One region of the Terrisporobacter hibernicus genome, then DNA from elsewhere that is predicted to be linked to it. Evidence: riboswitches for the same ligand, from Rfam matches in the RefSeq annotation. Region 1 holds a riboswitch; each other region holds the start of a gene.
What was found. Region 1 has a riboswitch for S-adenosylmethionine ahead of JW646_RS05710 (Na+/H+ antiporter NhaC family protein). Riboswitches for the same ligand answer to the same signal wherever they lie in the genome.
Positions count from the first base shown of each region.

Region 2: another riboswitch for S-adenosylmethionine. It lies ahead of JW646_RS13840 (MetQ/NlpA family ABC transporter substrate-binding protein); the one in region 1 lies ahead of JW646_RS05710 (Na+/H+ antiporter NhaC family protein).
Region 3: another riboswitch for S-adenosylmethionine. It lies ahead of JW646_RS02475 (methionine ABC transporter ATP-binding protein); the one in region 1 lies ahead of JW646_RS05710 (Na+/H+ antiporter NhaC family protein).

Region 1 is NZ_CP081135.1:1,188,025-1,194,211, reverse strand. It holds gene JW646_RS05720 (C40 family peptidase) at 1-1,093, shown strand, start outside; gene JW646_RS05715 (flavodoxin domain-containing protein) at 1,276-2,265, shown strand; SAM riboswitch class I at 2,369-2,475, shown strand; gene JW646_RS05710 (Na+/H+ antiporter NhaC family protein) at 2,578-3,897, shown strand; gene JW646_RS05705 (undecaprenyl-diphosphate phosphatase) at 4,144-4,971, shown strand; gene JW646_RS05700 (CD3072 family TudS-related putative desulfidase) at 5,064-5,606, shown strand; gene JW646_RS05695 (CD3073 family putative ECF transporter S component) at 5,712-6,187, shown strand, end outside.
Region 2 is NZ_CP081135.1:2,853,956-2,860,142, reverse strand. It holds gene yidA (sugar-phosphatase) at 1-395, shown strand, start outside; gene JW646_RS13850 (sensor domain-containing diguanylate cyclase/phosphohydrolase) at 528-2,324, shown strand; gene JW646_RS13845 (PH domain-containing protein) at 2,401-3,024, opposite strand; gene JW646_RS13840 (MetQ/NlpA family ABC transporter substrate-binding protein) at 3,175-3,981, opposite strand; SAM riboswitch class I at 4,225-4,330, opposite strand; gene JW646_RS13835 (amino acid ABC transporter ATP-binding protein) at 4,425-5,057, opposite strand; gene JW646_RS13830 (amino acid ABC transporter permease) at 5,076-5,687, opposite strand; gene JW646_RS13825 (amino acid ABC transporter substrate-binding protein) at 5,728-6,187, opposite strand, start outside.
Region 3 is NZ_CP081135.1:503,283-509,469, reverse strand. It holds gene JW646_RS02490 (adenosylcobalamin-dependent ribonucleoside-diphosphate reductase) at 1-1,380, shown strand, start outside; gene hydE ([FeFe] hydrogenase H-cluster radical SAM maturase HydE) at 1,458-2,516, opposite strand; gene JW646_RS02480 (hypothetical protein) at 3,119-3,697, shown strand; SAM riboswitch class I at 3,784-3,887, shown strand; gene JW646_RS02475 (methionine ABC transporter ATP-binding protein) at 3,977-4,942, shown strand; gene JW646_RS02470 (methionine ABC transporter permease) at 4,935-5,597, shown strand; gene JW646_RS02465 (MetQ/NlpA family ABC transporter substrate-binding protein) at 5,626-6,187, shown strand, end outside.

The DNA.
Region 1 (6,187 bases):
GGATTATATATCAAGTGGAACATCAGCTTCATCAAGTGAGAAATATGTTGATACTTCAGCTGGATTAAATGTAAGAAAAGGGCCATCAACTAGCTATGCTAAGATAGCAACATTAACTAATGGAACTAAAGTTAAAGTAATAACTACAAGTGGCGATTGGTCAAAAATTTCTAGTGGAAGTATAACAGGATATGTTTCAAATCAATATTTAAGCAGTAAAGCACCAAGTTCAGATAATGATAGTAATGAAACATCAATTACAAAATATGTGGATGCAAGTGTTGGACTAAATGTAAGAAAAGGAGCAGGAACAAGCTACTCAGTAATTACTACATTAAGTCATGGAACAAAAGTAACTGTAAAATCAACTAGCAACGGATGGTCAAAAATAACTAGTGGAAGTGTAACAGGATATGTTTCTAGTGCATATTTAAGTAGCAATAAGCCAAGTACTGGAAATGATTCTAATAATGAAACATCAACTACTAAATATGTAGACTCAAAACCTGGATTAAATGTAAGAAGAGGAGCAGGAACAAGCTACTCAGTAATTACTACATTAAATCATGGAACAAAAGTAACTGTAAAATCAACTAACAATGGATGGTCAAAAATAACTAGTGGAAGTATAACAGGATATGTGTCTAGTACATATCTAACTAGCACAAAACCATCTTCTGGAGGTTCTTCAGATTCTAATACATCAACTAGTACTTCAGCAAGTAAGGTAATTTCTTATGCAAAAAAATTATTAGGAAAGCCTTATGTATGGGGTGCTCAAGGACCTAGTGGATTCGACTGTTCAGGGTTTACATACTATGTATTTAAAAATGCTGCTGGAATAACATTACCAAGAACATCATCTTTACAAAGTCACTATGGAACTTATGTAAGTAGAAGTAATTTAAAAGCTGGAGATTTAGTATTCTTTGATACTGTTGGTTCAAATAATGGTGGGGTTACTCACGTTGGTATCTACATAGGAAATGGACAATTAATTCATGCTGCATCTGGGCAAGGAAAAGTTGTTATAAACGATATGAATAGTTCGTACTATGTAAATACTTATGTAAATGCAAGAAGAGTTTTATAATCATCGAAAAGAAAAAGTACATATTGGAATTATTAAGTAAATCTTAATAATTCCTTTTTTTATTATTAAAAAAAATATAAAAATCATAAAAATATAAGCTATTTACTCATTTGATAGACAGGGGTCATAAAAAGTGTAACAATAGAAGAAAGGAAGATGTGAAAACTATTCCTAAAAAATAAATGTCAAATAATAAGATTTATTATGAAGAGGTGGATAAAATGAATGTTACTCTTATTTTATATGAAAGTAAGTATGGAACAGGAAAGGTTATTGCAAATACTGTATGTCCAATATTAGGCCCAGCAAAATCTTTTGACATTATTGATGCACCAAGTGATATTAAGTATTATTCTAACATTGTCTTAGTGTTTTCTTTGTATGGACAAAATAGTTGCGAAAAAATTTTGAAATATATAGAAGAAAACAAAATAGACTTTAGTAAGAAAAGAGTAGCCTTAGTATGTATAGGACTAAATAAACCAGATGGATTAAATGAAATTGCTAAATTGAAAAAAATTGTAAATAATGAAAATATTTTTTGCGAGTTTATAAAGGGTGAAATGTTTATAAATAAGCTTAATACTGATGATAAGGAAAAGATAAAGTCATTTTGTTCCAAAGTGGGGATACCATTTGGTGACTTAGGTGAATATGATGAGAAAAAAGCCTTGGAATTGGGTAAAGACTTAAGGGAATATTTTAATACACCTAAGTTTATACCTCCGGTTAATATAACCAAAAAAGAAATTGAAGCTTTTCTTATAAATAAAAACACATGTACACTTGCTACTGGATATGGAGACTTTGTAAGAGCGACACCTTTAGAATATGAGTATTATGATGGAAATATTTATATAATTAGTGAAGGCGGTTTAAAGTTTATAGGACTTTCAAAAAACAATAAAATATCTCTTTGTGTATATGAAGATTATAAAAGTATGAACAATTTATGTGGATTGCAAATAAGTGGAGAAGCGAAAATTATAAAACCTTGGTGTGATGAATATATAGATGTACTTAGTAGAAAAGATCTTAAGGTAGAAAATATATCAAAATTACCTTTTGATATGAATGTAATAAAAATTGTACCAAGTAAGTATGAATTTTTATATTCTAAATTTAAAAATTTAGGATTTGACTCAAAACAAATTTATATACCTGAGAAATAGTTTGTGCTTAATATGATATATTAGAATTTTTTAATAATAAAAAGTTGACAGTAGATAAAAAATACTCTAGTATTATATTAATTAATAAAAATAAATATTTACTTACTTATCAAGAGTGGTGGAGGGACAGGCCCTATGATACCCGGCAACCGATATATATTTATATATAAAAAGGTGCTAAATCCTGCAGCGAAGGCTGAAAGATGAGGAATAACATAGTTTATAAAAGCTTGAGATTATTCTCAAGCTTTTTTTAGTATGGAAAATAAAATTTAAACTGATAGTAAGTATTATAAGGAAGGGAGAATAATTATGAGTAAGGAAAGACAAAAAGGTAGTGCATTGGCATTATTGCCACTAGTTATATTTTTGGTTTTATTTATTGGAAGTGGAGTTATAAGTGGAAATTTTTATAAAATGCCTACTTTAGTAGCTTTTATAATTTCAACAGCAGTAGCATTTTTATTTAATAGAGAAGTTGATTTTAACAAGAAGATAGACGTATTTTGTAAAGGTGGAGGAAATAAAGATATTATTTTAATGCTTATAATATTCTTATTTGCTGGTGCTTTCAGTGGTGTATCAAAAGCCATGGGTGGAGCTGATTCAGTAGTAAATTTAGGTTTATCAGTAGTACCAGCTAACTTATTAGTTACAGGATTATTTGTTATAGGATGTTTTATATCAATATCTATGGGAACATCAGTAGGGACAATAGCTGCAATAGGACCAATAGGTGTAGCAGTCGCTTCAAAAACTGGAATACCAGTAGCTTTAGTTTTAGGTGCAGTCGTAGGTGGTGCGATGTTTGGTGATAACTTATCAATGATATCTGATACAACAATTGCAGCAACTAGAACTCAAGGTTGTGAAATGAGAGATAAGTTTAAAGTAAACTTCTTAATAGTGCTGCCAGCAGCAATAGTAACCATAATATTGTTAACTGTAATGAGTAGAGGATATGTAAGCGTATCAAATGAAGCGTATGATTATGAATTATTAAAAGTTTTACCATATTTATTTGTACTTATTGGTGCCATTCTTGGAGCAAATGTATTTTTACTTCTTGGTGGAGGAGTAATATTTGCAGGAACAATAGGCATAATAACAGGATCATTAGATTTATTTGGAGTAATAACAGCTGTATCTGAAGGAATGGCGGGAATGTTTGAACTTTGTATGATATCTGTAGTAGTTGGAGGAATGGTTGAACTTATTAAGTTTAATGGAGGAATTGATTTTGTACTTGATTTTATACAAAGTAAAATTAAAAATAAAAAAGGTGCTGAATTTGGAATAGCAGCATTAGTTAGTATTGTAGATTTATGTACTGCAAATAACACTATAGCCATAGTAATGGCTGGACCAATAGCTAAAGATATAGCAGATGAATATGAAATAGATTCAAAAAAATCAGCTAGTATATTGGATATATTTTCTTCAGTATGGCAAGGTATAATTCCTTATGGAGCCCAACTATTAACAGCAGCAGGTTTGGCTGGTATATCACCATTTGCAATAATTGGTTACTTACACTATCCAATATTAATGTTTGTGTGTGGTATAGTTGCTATAGGATTTGGTCTTCCGAGACTTAAAAGTAACAAAGGAAATTCAGAAAAAATAGCATAGAAACTACCTAATATAGGAAAAAAGTTATCTGAAATATTTTAGATAACTTTTTTTAAATAAGGGTAGTTTTAGAGGATATTTTAAAGTAATTAAATTTTTATACTTACTATTTTGTGAATTTATTACAAAATGGTAAGTATAAAATTATGAGGCTAAGTCATACTTTATATGGTATACTAGAAAAGGACCTAATATTAATTAGGATTTTTTTTATTCAAATAAAGAAAATATAAATGAGGTGAAAACATGGAATGGATAGAAATATTTAAAGCCATCATATTGGGAATTATTGAAGGAATTACAGAGTGGCTTCCAGTAAGTAGTACAGGCCATATGATATTAGTTGATGAATTTCTACAATTAGGTATGTCGCCAGCTTTCAAAGAAATGTTCTTTGTAGTTATACAGCTTGGTGCCATAATGGCTGTTGTAATTTTATATTGGAAAAAGATTTTTCCTTTTAAATTTGATAGAAAACCATTTGTACAAAAAGACATAATTATTATGTGGATTAAAATAGTAATTGCTTGTATTCCTGCAGCAGTAATTGGATTACTATGGGATGATCAAATAAATGCGCTATTTTATAATTTCCAAACAGTAGCTACTATGCTTATCATATTTGGTATTTTATTTATAGTAGTTGAAAATCATAACAAAGGTACAAGACCTAAAGTTACAAACATGAATCAACTTACATATAAAATGGCTATAATCATAGGATTATTCCAATTAATAGCCGCAGTTTTTCCAGGGACATCTCGTTCAGGGGCAACAATAGTGGGAGCATTATTAATAGGTGTATCAAGAGAAATAGCAGCAGAGTTTACATTCTTTTTAGCTATACCAGTAATGTTTGGTGCAAGTTTACTTAAGCTATTAAAATTTGGATTTGCATTTACGAGTTTTGAATTAATTGTATTAGGTGCTGGTACTGTAGTATCATTTGTAGTATCTGTTTGGGCAATCAAATTCCTTATGGGATATATTAAAAAACATGACTTTAAAGTATTTGGATGGTATAGAATAATCCTTGGTATTATTTTATTAGCATACTTTTTCTTTATGATGTAAAATAATTTAGAATTTTAGATAAAGCTATGGTAAAAATAAATTGCCATGGCTTTTTAATATATAATAATTGATAGATAAAATAAGGAGTAATTATGAAAAGAATTTTAGCTGTAACACATTGTATTTTAAATAGAGCATCAAAAGTTGAAGGATATAATATCAAAGAAATTAACGAAGAAAATAATTTGAGAAAAAAATTATTAAATGAAGTTTTAACAAAAGATATAGAGTTATTACAATTACCATGTCCAGAGTTTACAATGTATGGTTCAAAACGTTGGGGACATGAAAAAAGTCAATTTGATAATCCATTTTTTAAAAGTCATTGTAATAATCTATTAAAGCCTATAATAGAACAATTAATAGAGTATTATACAAATAAAGAAAAATTTGAAATAATGGGTATTGTTGCCATAGATGGCAGCCCTAGTTGTGGATATAATTTTACTTGCAAAGGTAATTATGGAGGGGAGCTTGGAGGATGTGCATCATTAAATAAAAAAATAGAAAGTATATCTTTAGAAAATGAATCAGGCATATTTATAGAAGAATTAAAAAAATTATTGGATGCTCATAATATAAAAATACCAATTAGAACATTAAAAGATGAAGTTATTCATTTAAAAAAATTATAATTAATAAGCAATATTGTATTTTTATATATATGATATCGATTCTCTTGAACTTCAATAAAATCATGATATAATTCAACTGAAATATAATAAAAGGGAGATGATATCATGAATAGTAATAAGTCAAGAATGATAACTTTTTGTGGCTTAGCAATAGCAGTTAATATAGTACTTGGAATAGCTACAAGTGCACTTAAGTTGCCATTCTATTTGGATACACTAGGAACAGTTATAACTGCAGCACTTATGGGACCAATTCCTGGTGTAATAGTAGGAGCATTAACAAATATAATAACAGGATTTATGTATAGTATAAAAGATATTCCATTCTTATTAGTCAATGTTGCAGTGGCTCTAATAGTAGGATTTGTAGCAAAAAGATTTAAATTTACATATGTAACTGCATTTATAACAGGATTAATTCTTAGTATAGTCTGTCCATTAATAGGGACTCCAATAGGGGTTGCGATTTACGGAGGTTTGACAGGCACAGCATCTGATGTAATTGTTATGTGGTTAAGAAGTAGTGGTAGTAGTATATTTGCAGCATCATTTATTGCAAAAGTAGGTAATAATTTAATTGA
Region 2 (6,187 bases), 1.7 Mb from region 1:
TAGATGAAGCTCCAAAAGATATTGCCATGTCTAAGTTTATGATGGTAGATCATCCAGAAATATTAGATGAATGTATAAAAAAAATTCCTAAAGAATACTACGAAAAATATACTATAGTAAGGAGTACTCCTTCATTTTTAGAATTTTTAAATCCAAATGCCAATAAAGGTAATGGTATTTCACTTCTTGCTCAAGAGCTTGGTATAAAGAAAGATGAAATCATCTGTGTTGGAGATGCAGAAAATGATAAACATATGATAGAATATGCAGGACTTGGAGTTGCCATGGGAAATGCTACAGGAGAAATAAAAGACTTAGCAGATTATATTACTCTTTCAAATGATGAAGATGGAGTTGCTCATGTTATAAATAAATTCATACTAGAAGAAAGATAATTTTAAAAGGAACTACTCTATATAAATTTTAGTAGTTCCTTTTTATATAGTATTTGTAGACATAACTATAAAATAATTGTAAAATATTCATTGTTATAATTTTCCAAAATACACTCAAAAGGAGCCTATGTAATGGAGTATAATAATTCTACAGACATATATAAATTATTTTTAGAAAATATACCTTATCCTGTATGGATACAAGACATTGATACAAAAATAATTTTTATAAATGATCATTATGAAAATTTATATAACGTAAAAGCATGTGATGTCATTGGGAAAAAAACTGTTGATGTATTTTCTAAAGAAAAGTCTGACACTTATAATGAACAACTAAAAAACACATTGATAACAAAAAAAGTAACTATTTCTGAAGTACTTATTAAAGGTTTATACTTTAGAACTTATATATTTCCTATTCTTGATAAAAAACAAGAAACACAAGGTGTTGCAGGCATAGTTATCGATATAAATGAAAAAAAACAAAAACACTTAGAATTAATACATCAAAAGAATATTTTAAGAACTATTATAGATACACTCCCTGAGGCAATTTTTTACAAGGATGAACATTCTAAATATCTAGGTTATAATAAGGCGTTTTTAAATAACTTTAAAAATTTTCACAATTGTAACTTATTAGATGATGATGGTCTACTAGAAAAAACTGACCTAGATTTAATGTATAACAAACAAAGAGCCATGAACTTTTATAAACAAGACAAAAAAATTTTAAAAACTAAAAAACCAATTAGTTTTGAGAATTGTTATAAACACGCTGACGGTCATATTATAACTGAGGAAAGCATAAAAACACCCATAATTGATGAATATGGAAATATCCGTGGTATAGTTGGAATATCAAGGGATATAACTCAACATAAAACATTAGAAGATAAGCTAAGATATTTAAGTGAAATAGATGCCCTTACTGATCTTTATAACAGAAATAGTTTTGAAGAAAAAATAAAAAAACTTAATAAAGCAAATTATCATCCTTTAGGTATAATAATGGGAGATGTTAATGGATTAAAATTAATTAATGATACCCTGGGTCATTTAGAAGGAGATAATTTATTGAGAAGCATTTCTAATGTTTTAAAATCCTCTTGTAGCGAAAGCGGATATGTTTTTAGATGGGGTGGAGATGAGTTTATAATTCTTGTTCCTAATGCTGATGAATTAAAATGTGATAAATTAATAAAACAAATTTTAAATGATTGCAAAAAATATGATTACAAATATATGCAACTTAGCATTTCTTTGGGAGCTGTAGTTAAGCATGAGGTTGATGATAATATCTATGATTGCATAAATAAGGCTGAAGAAAAGGTTTATCGTCATAAATTATTAGATAATAAAAGCATTAAAAGCTCTATTATGGATTCTTTACTAAAAAGTTTAGAAGAAAAAAACTTAGAAACTAATGAACATGCCAAAAGAGTAACTAAATATGCTTTAGCTTTAGGACAAAAGTTAAACTTTAAAATTTCAGAATTAGATGAATTAATTCTGGTAGCTAGACTACATGATATTGGCAAAATAGGGATTTCTGAAGATATATTACTAAAACCAGGTTCCCTTACTAATGAAGAATTCGAAATAATGAAAACTCATACAGAAAAAGGATATCGAATTATAAATGCCTCTAGCGAACTGTATACTGTTGCAAAGTGTGTTCTTACACATCATGAAAGATGGGATGGCAAAGGGTATCCTCTCGGTCTAAAAGGAGATGAAATACCTTTAGTATCTAGAATAATTAATATTGCTGATTCTTTTGATGTGATGACTAACAATAGACCTTATAAAAATACAAAGAGTAAAAATGAGGCTATAAAAGAGCTACAAAGGTGCGCTGGAACACAATTTGATCCTACTTTAGTACATTATTTCATAGAATATATTAATGATATAGAGGAATAATTCCCCTATATCATTTTTAAATTGTATTCTATAGTATTTTTAGATTACTTCTAATTCTTTAGATTTTATTTATTAATTAATTATTTATATATTTTTCAAAAACATATCCAAAATCTTTATTATTGTAATTTTCTCTTATATCGCTCATCCAGCTAAAATTAAACTTAGTAATTTCTTCTATCATATTGGCAGTATTCCCCTCCATACGAGACCTACTTACAGCATCATTTGCCATGTCTAGGCTTTTCATTCCATATTCATATGACTGTCTATTTTTATGCTGTATTTTGCCAATCTCAAATAAAGCTTTATATAAATCTTTTAATTGTTCTATTTGTTTTTTATCAACATCTATACTGAAATAATTATCTGCAAAACTAAATTTTATTTCAACATCTAAATCTACTGTTCCTGCTGTTTCTAGTGTTACCGAGTGAACATTTTCACTACGAAACTCATGTCTTTTTACTACTCTTTTTTTACTTACAGCAGATGCACCATCCACATGTATTAATCCTCTATTTGTAAATACATACTCATCTGATTTTGATTTTATAACAAAGTAGATTTTCTCCCCATCTTCGTTCATTATATAATCATCTCCATCAACTTTGTTAAAGTCCTTTGGATCTATTATCTTTCCTATATCAGATAGACCTAATGTATCTGCTGCCATTTTTCCAAATATATTTCCTGCCATATTGTCCTCCAAATTATTTGATTTTTACTACATTTATATATTATATCATTTTAGGATTTCTATTCAATCATGATAATTTTAAAATTAATTCTGGAGCAGATTTCATGAAAATGTATTATTATATATATCATTTATATAACTATGTTTACTTTAAAATACAGGTATTACAATTCCATTATATTTAGATTCTATAAGTTCTCTGCATTTATCAGATGTAAGAACTTCTTCAAGCACTTTTATTTTTTCCCTATTCTTGTCTTCGATTCTATATGCAAGTAAATTAGCATATTCATCATTTATAGGTGCTGTATAAATTCCGTCTTTCTTTGCACTAAGACCTGCAGGTATGGCGTAAGTTGTATCAACAAATCCAGCTGTAACATCTTCTAATGCTGGAGGAATTTGTGCAACATCTAGTTGAACAAATTCTAAATTTTTCGGATTTTTAGTAATATCCTTGACTCCAACTATATCACCTTTTTTTAGAGCTATTAATCCTTCACCCTCCAAATATCTTAAAGATTTTGATGCTGAAGCAGCATTATCACTTATTGCAATCTTATCTTCGCTTTTAAATTCATCAATAGAGTTTATTTTCTTAGAATATAACACTCCTGGACAAACATATAATTTAGATCCTGCCATTATTTTATAGCCCTTGCTCTTTACCGCCTCATCTAAATATGGTTTGTGTTGAAATAAATTTGCATCTATTTCTCCATTATTTAATGATTCATTAGGTAGTACATAATCATTAAATGTTAAAACCTCCAACTTATACCCTTTTTCTTCTATAAGTGGTTTTAACTCTTCTAATAATTCTCCACCAGGAACTAATGTAGCCCCTACTTTAATTGTTTTATCCTCTTTAGATTCAGGTGATGAATTCGAGCATCCAACTAAGGATGCACATAGTAGTGCACTTAGTGCTAAGTTTAATAATCTTTTTAATTTCATAATAATGTTCCCCCTTAAATTTGTAATAAAATAAAAATCTGCTTTAATTAAGTCACTGGGTGGGCACTACACTTCATGTCGCCAACGAAATATTTTCGTTACCAATTAAGACAACTATGCTGCTTAAGATTTGCATTGTTTATATTCTCTTTTTTATAAATTTTGTATAAATTCAAAACTAATGTATTTTTCTAGTAAATAAAAAAAACTTGAGTATAAACTCAAGTTTTAATAACGAATTTATACTTATCTTTCAGCAAATATACTGCAGGATTTAGCACCATGTATATAAAAATATACTGGTTGCCGGGTTTCATAGGGCCAGTCCCTCCACCACTCTAGATAAGAGATATTTATTTTTTAATTTGATAATTATAGTAACACCATTCTTTTTCAAAGTAAATTATATAATTTATTTTTTATATTTTTATTTATTTTTTATATTAGTCTCCTATTTTTATTATTTTATCTTTAATATTATTAGCAAATCCTATATCATGAGTTATTATCAAGATTGCCATGCCTTTTGACTTTAAATTTTTTATTATTTTTGAAACTTTTTTTATTGAATCCACATCTAATGCTGATGTTGGTTCGTCAAAACAAAGTACTTTTGGTGTTAATGCACAGGCTCTTGCTATGGCAACTCTTTGACATTGTCCTCCAGATAATTCATAAGGATAAGAATTTATTTTTTCCTCTAAATCTACCATTTTCAAAATTTCTTTTGCATCTTTTATTGCATTTTCCTTAGGCTTTTTCAAAACATTTACTGGAGCTGATATTATATTTTCTAAAACAGACATATGTGGAAATAAATTAAAATTTTGAAATACCATTCCTGTTTTATTTCTATTTTTTAATATATGACTTTTATCTCTCATTACACAATTATCTAATATTATTTCTCCATGATCAAAATCTTCAAGACCATTTATACATCTAAGAATTGTAGTTTTCCCTACACCTGATTTTCCCAAAAGTACGCATACTTCACCACTATTTACTTCAAAATTTATATTATTTAGTACTTTATTATTTCCAAAGGATTTATTTAAATTTTTTACTTGTAACATAATTTTTCTCCCATCTTTTTATCTATAATACGCATACTTGTTTTCTATTTTTTTAAACATAATTGTCAAAATTCCAATTAAAACTAAATACACTGCTCCAGCCTCTATTAAAGGAACTATACTTGCCTGTTGATTTTGTGATATTTGAGCGATTCTCAATATATCATTTAACCCTATTACATAAACTATAGCAGTGTCTTTAATTAAAGTTATTACTTCATTAGACATGGCAGGTAACACTCTTTTTATGACTTGTGGAAAAATTATTTTTCTGTACATTTCAAATTTACTAAATCCTAGTACAAAAGCACCTTCATATTGACCCTTGTCTATAGATTGAATTCCACCTCTAAATATTTCAGCAAAGTAAGCTGCATAGTTTAATGAAAATGCTAGGATTACTGCATCAAATCTGTCAAATATTATTCCCATTAAAGGAAGACCGAAAAATACAAATACAAGTTGTAATAATAAAGGTGTTCCTCTCATAATTAATATATATAAATTTGCCATTTGGCTTATTATTTTATTTTTAGATAATCTTAAAAAAGCTATCATAATTCCAAGTGGTACTGATATTATCAAGGTTATGAAAAACACTGATAATGTAATTTTTAATCCTTCTAGCATTGTAAAATTTCCTCCTTGTTTTTTCCTTAATTTTCATACCTTAATCAGCTTTTCCAAACCATTTTTTATAAATTTCATCAAAAGTTTTATCTTTTTTCATTTCTTTTATTGTCTTATTTACCTTGTCTCTAAGCTCAGTATCATCTTTTCTAAATGCAACAACATAATCTTCAGTTCCGAAATTATCATCTAATATTTTATACTTTTCTTCACCTTTTTTACTTATATAATATTTAACTAAAGTTTCATCTCCAACTATTGCATTTATTCGTCCTGCTTCCAAATCCCTAAAAACTTTGTCGAAAGTATCATGTAAAACTGGTGAACCATCTAAACTTTTTAATACTTTTGTATCTTTTTCTAAAGCTTCTTGTCCAGCAGATCCTTGTTGAGTTCCTATTATTTTACCTTTTAAATCTTCTTTATTTTTAATTGGTGAATCTTTTAGAGTTACTATAAGCTGACTATTTTTCATATATGCATCTGTATAAGTAACTTTT
Region 3 (6,187 bases), 680 kb from region 1:
ATTGAAGAGTTTATAGACGTGAAAACTGATTTAGAAAAGGTTACTAAGGCTAATATATCTGTAAGAATAAGCGATGAATTTATGGAAGCTGTTAAAAACAAAGAAACATATACTTGTAAATTTATAGTACAATCAACAAAAGAAGAAATAATAAAAGAAGTTAATGCTTATGATTTATTTATGAAATTAGTGAGAAATAATTGGGACTATGCAGAACCAGGAATGTTATTTTGGGACAACATAAGTAAATACCACTTATTAAGCGAAGATAAAGAATTTAAACATGATGGTGTGAATCCTTGTGCAGAAGAACCTCTTCCTGCAGGAGGAAGTTGTCTACTTGGTTCCATAAACTTATCAGAATTTGTTGTAGAGCCATTTACAGATAATGCAATATTTGATATGGAAAAATTCAAAGCCTGTGTAGAAGATTGTATACTAGGACTAAATGAGGTGTTAGAAGAAGGGCTTTCTCTACATCCTCTAAAACAACAACAAAAGAGCGTTTCTGAATATAGACAAATAGGCCTTGGTGTTATGGGAATAGCTGATATGCTTATAAAATTAAATATTAGATATGGGTCACAAGAATCAATTAATTTATGTAATGAAATTTCCAAAAATATGTTAAATAGTGCAGTAAAAAAATCAGCGCTATTATCAAAAGAAAGAGGGCCTTTTGAAAAATACAATGAAGAAGCAGTGTTTAAATCTCCTTTCTTTATAAACAACATAAAGGAAGATATTAAAGAACTTGTAAAGAAATATGGACTTAGAAATTCACAAATATTAACAATACCACCAACAGGCTCCATATCTACAATGCTTGGTATAAGTGGAGGAATAGAGCCTATGTTTAATATTTCATACACAAGAAAAACAGAAACACTTCATTCACAAGATGTTTATTACAAAGTATATACTCCAATAGTAAAAGAATATATGAACTTAAAAGATATTACGGAAGAAAGTGAATTACCAGATATATTTGTAACAGCTATGAGTCTTAAGCCAGAAGAAAGAATAGCTATGCAAGGAGTTTGGCAAAATCATATTGATGCATCCATATCCTCAACTATAAATTTACCTTATGAAGCTACAGTAGAAGACGTTTATAATATTTATATGTCTGCTTGGGAAAGTAAGCTTAAAGGAATAACAATATACAGAGATGGTTGTGAAAGAAGTGGTGTATTATTAAATGATAAAAAAGCTGAAAAGGATAAAAAGAAAAAAGAAGAAAAAATAGAAAAGTTTGATGAACACCATACTGAAGAGGGTCATGAAAAATTTATTTGCCCAGAGTGCAAAAATGAATCTATTATTCCAACAGGTGGTTGTACAATATGCCTTCAATGTGGTTATAGTAAATGTAACTAAAGAAAAAACAGTTGTTACTTGTATAACAACTGTTTTTTCTTATTTATTCAAAATGAAAAGTTTAAAGTATTTTAAACTTATAAGGGACTAATACAGTTTATATTATCTCCTCTAGATGTGTCTAATACAAAACCAGCCCTATTTATTCTTTGTTCTATGCAATTTCTACATTCGGCGGCTTCATCGCCTATGCAAATTTTATTATCATATAAAGTATATTTTGAACGAACATCTGTAGGTGAAAGATTTGGCATAACCACATTACATCCAGCATTTAAACCTGCTTCACGTCCTTTTGGATCAATAGTTCCAAGGGCTGTAGTTGCAGGTAAAAGAACAGATGGAAGCAAAAGTCTCGTAAGAGCTAAAACAATAATCGATTTTTCAAGAGAGCCTGTAGGTTCATCTTTAAAAATAGTATCCTGATGAGGGATAAAAGGGCCAATACCAACCATTTCTGGATTTAAATCTTTTAAAAAAATTAAATCTTCAGCTATATTTTCATTAGTTTGGTATGGTGAATCAACCATTAATCCTGCCCCAACTTGATATCCAATTTCTTTTAAATTTCTTAGACAATTAATTCTATTTGATAATCTTAAATTTTTGGGATGGAGTTTTTTATAATGTTCTTGTGTGGCAGTTTCATGTCGTAACAAATATCTATCAGCTCCAGCTAAAAAATACTTTTTATAAGACTCATATGATTTTTCGCCTATAGATAAGGTTATAGCACAATCATCATATTTATTTTTTATTGATTTTATAATTTCAACAATTTTGTCATCAGTAAAATAATTGTCTTCCCCGCCTTGTAATACAAAAGTTCTATATCCTAATTTATATCCTAAATCTGCGCATTCTATAATTTGCTTTAAATCTAGTCGATACCTAGAAATATTCTTGTTTGAACATCTGATACCGCAGTAGTAGCAATCATTTTTACAGTAGTTTGTAAATTCGATCAAACCCCTCATATATACCTTATTATCATAAAACTTCTTTCTAGTTGCTAAGGCTTTTTTACATAAATAATCAATTTCATCACTCTTAATATTATCAAGTATATAGATGATCTCACTTTTACTTAGTGAATTTTCATTATATAGTTTGTCAATTAACTTTATTATATTCATATTTTCCTCCCAATATTTTCATATAAACTCAACAAATAATGCTGAATTTTTAATTAAAAAAGAGACAACAAAAGTACGTAACTAACTATTATTTTAAGCAAAATAAAGTCAATTTTAATCTAATAAGGTCCACTTATAATTTAAGAAAATACAACTTTAAAATAAAAAAACTTTTCTCAAAAGTAATTAAACTAATGAAAGAAAAGTTAGTATTTTTGTAAATAAAGTTATGTATTGATATAAACTAATTTCCTTACAGATCAGTAAATACTTTTCTGGTAGGTAGCAAATTTTTATTAAATTATATCTAAAGAAAATCTCTAAATACAATGATTAAAAACATATATACAAAAAGTATAATATGAAAATAAATAAAAAGCCATAATTATTTAAAAAATCAGCTATTAAATTTAGATGAAAAAACAATAATAGACTTAATTATAAAAAATAATACAATTATAAAGCCTTGAATAAAAATAAATATTACAAATACTACCTAATTTTATAGTGGTTATTTTTTGAAAATATTTATTTGCAAATAAAAAAAATAAAAATTGAGATAATAATAATTAAAGACATAATTCAAAATGGAGGATAAAAAAATGAAAAAAATTGTAACCGTAGCTTTATCTTTACTTCTACTTTGTTCTGCAGTGGCTTGTAGTAACAAAACTAATACTAACACTAACAATGAAACTAAGGATGAGGTAGCAGATAAGACATATTTAAACACTTATACAGGATTATACGACAAAAACCTTGAAACATTATCTGACTATAACATGTATACAGATGTTAATACAGTAACTAACACTTATAAAGAAAAAGAATATCCTGGTAATGAAAAATACTTAAATGATGTAAAAGCTGCTTACAAAGATAGCAAAGAAAAAATTCAAGCATTTGTAGATGGATTAAAAAATGATGGAAAAACTGAAGATGCAGAATTAAAGAAAATGAATGAAAGTTTAATTGCTGAGGGTGAAAAATCAATAAAAGATATAGATGCTAAAATAGCAAAATTAGATAAAATATCTAAAGATGATTATAATAAAACACAAGATGAATTTATTAAATTAGTAGATGATACAGTAAGAGCTGGAGAAAATGTTACTAATAATTTCGTAAAAATGTTAAAAGATATGGACACAAAATTAGGAATCACTAGAAAAGCTAAATAATAAAAAATTATTAATGAAAATAAAAAAATGATTGACATTTGAAAAGAAAATGATTAATATTTATAACATAATAAAAATTAAAAAGACTCTTATCAAGAGAGGTGGAGGGACTGGCCCTATGAAACCCGGCAACCAGTACGTTTGTACATGGTGCTAAATCCTGCAACTATTTTTAGTTGAAAGATGAGTATAAATTAGTTATTTAGCCTAAGTTTATACTTAGGCTTTTTTTAATACCATTTTTAGACAAAATTAAGAGGCTTTTGAGGGGGAAATAATATGATACGAATATGTGAAGTGAATAAACATTATGGAAAAACAAAAGTTTTAAATGATATTAATATGCATATAAAAGAAGGTGAGATATTTGGCATAATAGGCCATAGTGGAGCAGGAAAATCCACATTACTAAGATGCATAAATAGACTAGAAACTTATGAGGATGGAAGTATAACAGTACAAGATAGAGAAGTGAAAAATTTAGATGAAAGAGAGCTTAGGTTTTTAAGAAAAGATTTGGGCATGATATTTCAACACTTTTCACTATTGGAAAGAAAAACAGTATTTGAAAATGTATCTCTTCCGCTAGAATGCTTTAAATATTCAAGAAATGAAATAAGCAAAAGAGTAGATGAACTTTTGTCATTGGTAGGAATTCAGGATAAGAAAAATATGAAACCTAGAAACCTAAGTGGAGGTCAAAAACAAAGAGTTGCCATAGCAAGAGCTTTAGCACTAAACCCAAAAGTACTTTTATGCGACGAAGCCACTTCAGCTCTAGATCCAAACACAACAAAATCCATATTAAGTTTATTACAAGATATAAACAAAAAACTTAATATAACAATAATTATGGTTACTCACCAAATGGAAGTAATAAAACAAATTTGCTCTAGAGTGGCTATTATGGAAAATGGAGAAGTGTTAGAAATAGGAGATACAGAAGAATTATTTTTAAAAAACTCTAAAAATTTACAAAAACTAGTTGGAGAAGATAATATTGTACTGCCAAAGGGAACTAATATAAGAATAATATTCCCAAAAGAAATTTCTAATGATTCCATAATAACTTCCATGGCAAGAGATTTGGATATAAATTTCTCTATTATATGTGGAAAGTTAGAAAAATACGGAGAAGATATACTTGGGTCATTAATTATAAATGTGGATAATGATAATAGAGAAAAGATAAAAGATTATCTAAATTGGAAAAAAGTTAGATGGGAGGAAATCATAAATGAATAAAACAAGCTTATATACTTACTTAACTGAAATACTTGGAGATGCTTTGCTTCAAACATTATACATGATAATTGTGCCTACTGTAGTAGCTACAATCTTAGGATTTATAATGGCCATAATATTAGTGGTTACAAAGCCAAAAGGACTTAAGCCAAATAAAGTAATATACAGTATTTTGGGGTTTATAGTAAACATGGTTAGAAGTTTTCCATTTATTATTTTACTAATAGCATTAATTCCTTTCACAAGATTTATTGTGGGAACGTCTATTGGAGAAACAGCAGCCATAGTTCCTATTACTATAGGTGCTGCTCCATTTATTGCAAGAGTAATTGAGAATGCATTAAATGAGGTAGATGAAGGGTTAATAGAAGCTGCAAAATCTTTTGGAGCTACAAGTTTACAAATAATATTCAAAGTTATGATAAAAGAGGCAATGCCCTCAATAGTATCTGGAATTACTTTATCAATAATTTCCATATTAGGATGTACTGCTATGGCAGGAACTGTAGGAGCAGGAGGACTTGGAAAAGTTGCTATAGTATATGGACATCAAAGATTCGACACTTCAGTTATGATATATGTTGTAATCACACTTATTATAATGGTACAGCTAATACAAAGTGCAGGAGACTGTGCATATAAAAAACTAAAATAAAAATTATAAATACAAGGGGGATTTCAAAATGAAATTAAAAAAATTATTAGGATTAACACTAGTAGGAGTTATAGGAGCGTCATTATTTGTAGGATGCTCAAAGTCTAGTAAAGAAGAAGATAAAACTATAAAAGTAGGAGCGTCACCAGCACCTCATACAGAAATTTTAGAGGTTGTAAAACCACTATTAAAAGAAAAAGGATATAATCTAGAGGTAGTAGAGTTTGATGATTATGTGCTTCCAAATACATCTTTATCAGAGGGAGAGCTTGATGCAAATTACTTCCAACATGTTCCTTATTTAGAACAAATGAATAAAGAAAAAGATCTAAAATTAACTTATACAGCGAAGGTTCATATAGAGCCAATGGGAATTTATTCTAAAAAACACAATAAGTTAGATAACATAAAAAATGGGACAAAAATATCTGTACCAAATGATGCAACAAATGAAGCAAGAGCATTACAATTATTAGCTGATAACGGTATTATTGAGGTTGCTGATAAAGAATTAATAACAGCAAAAGATATAACTAAAAATCCTAAAAATGTGAAAATAGTAGAAACTGAGGCTGCTCAAGTACCATCGA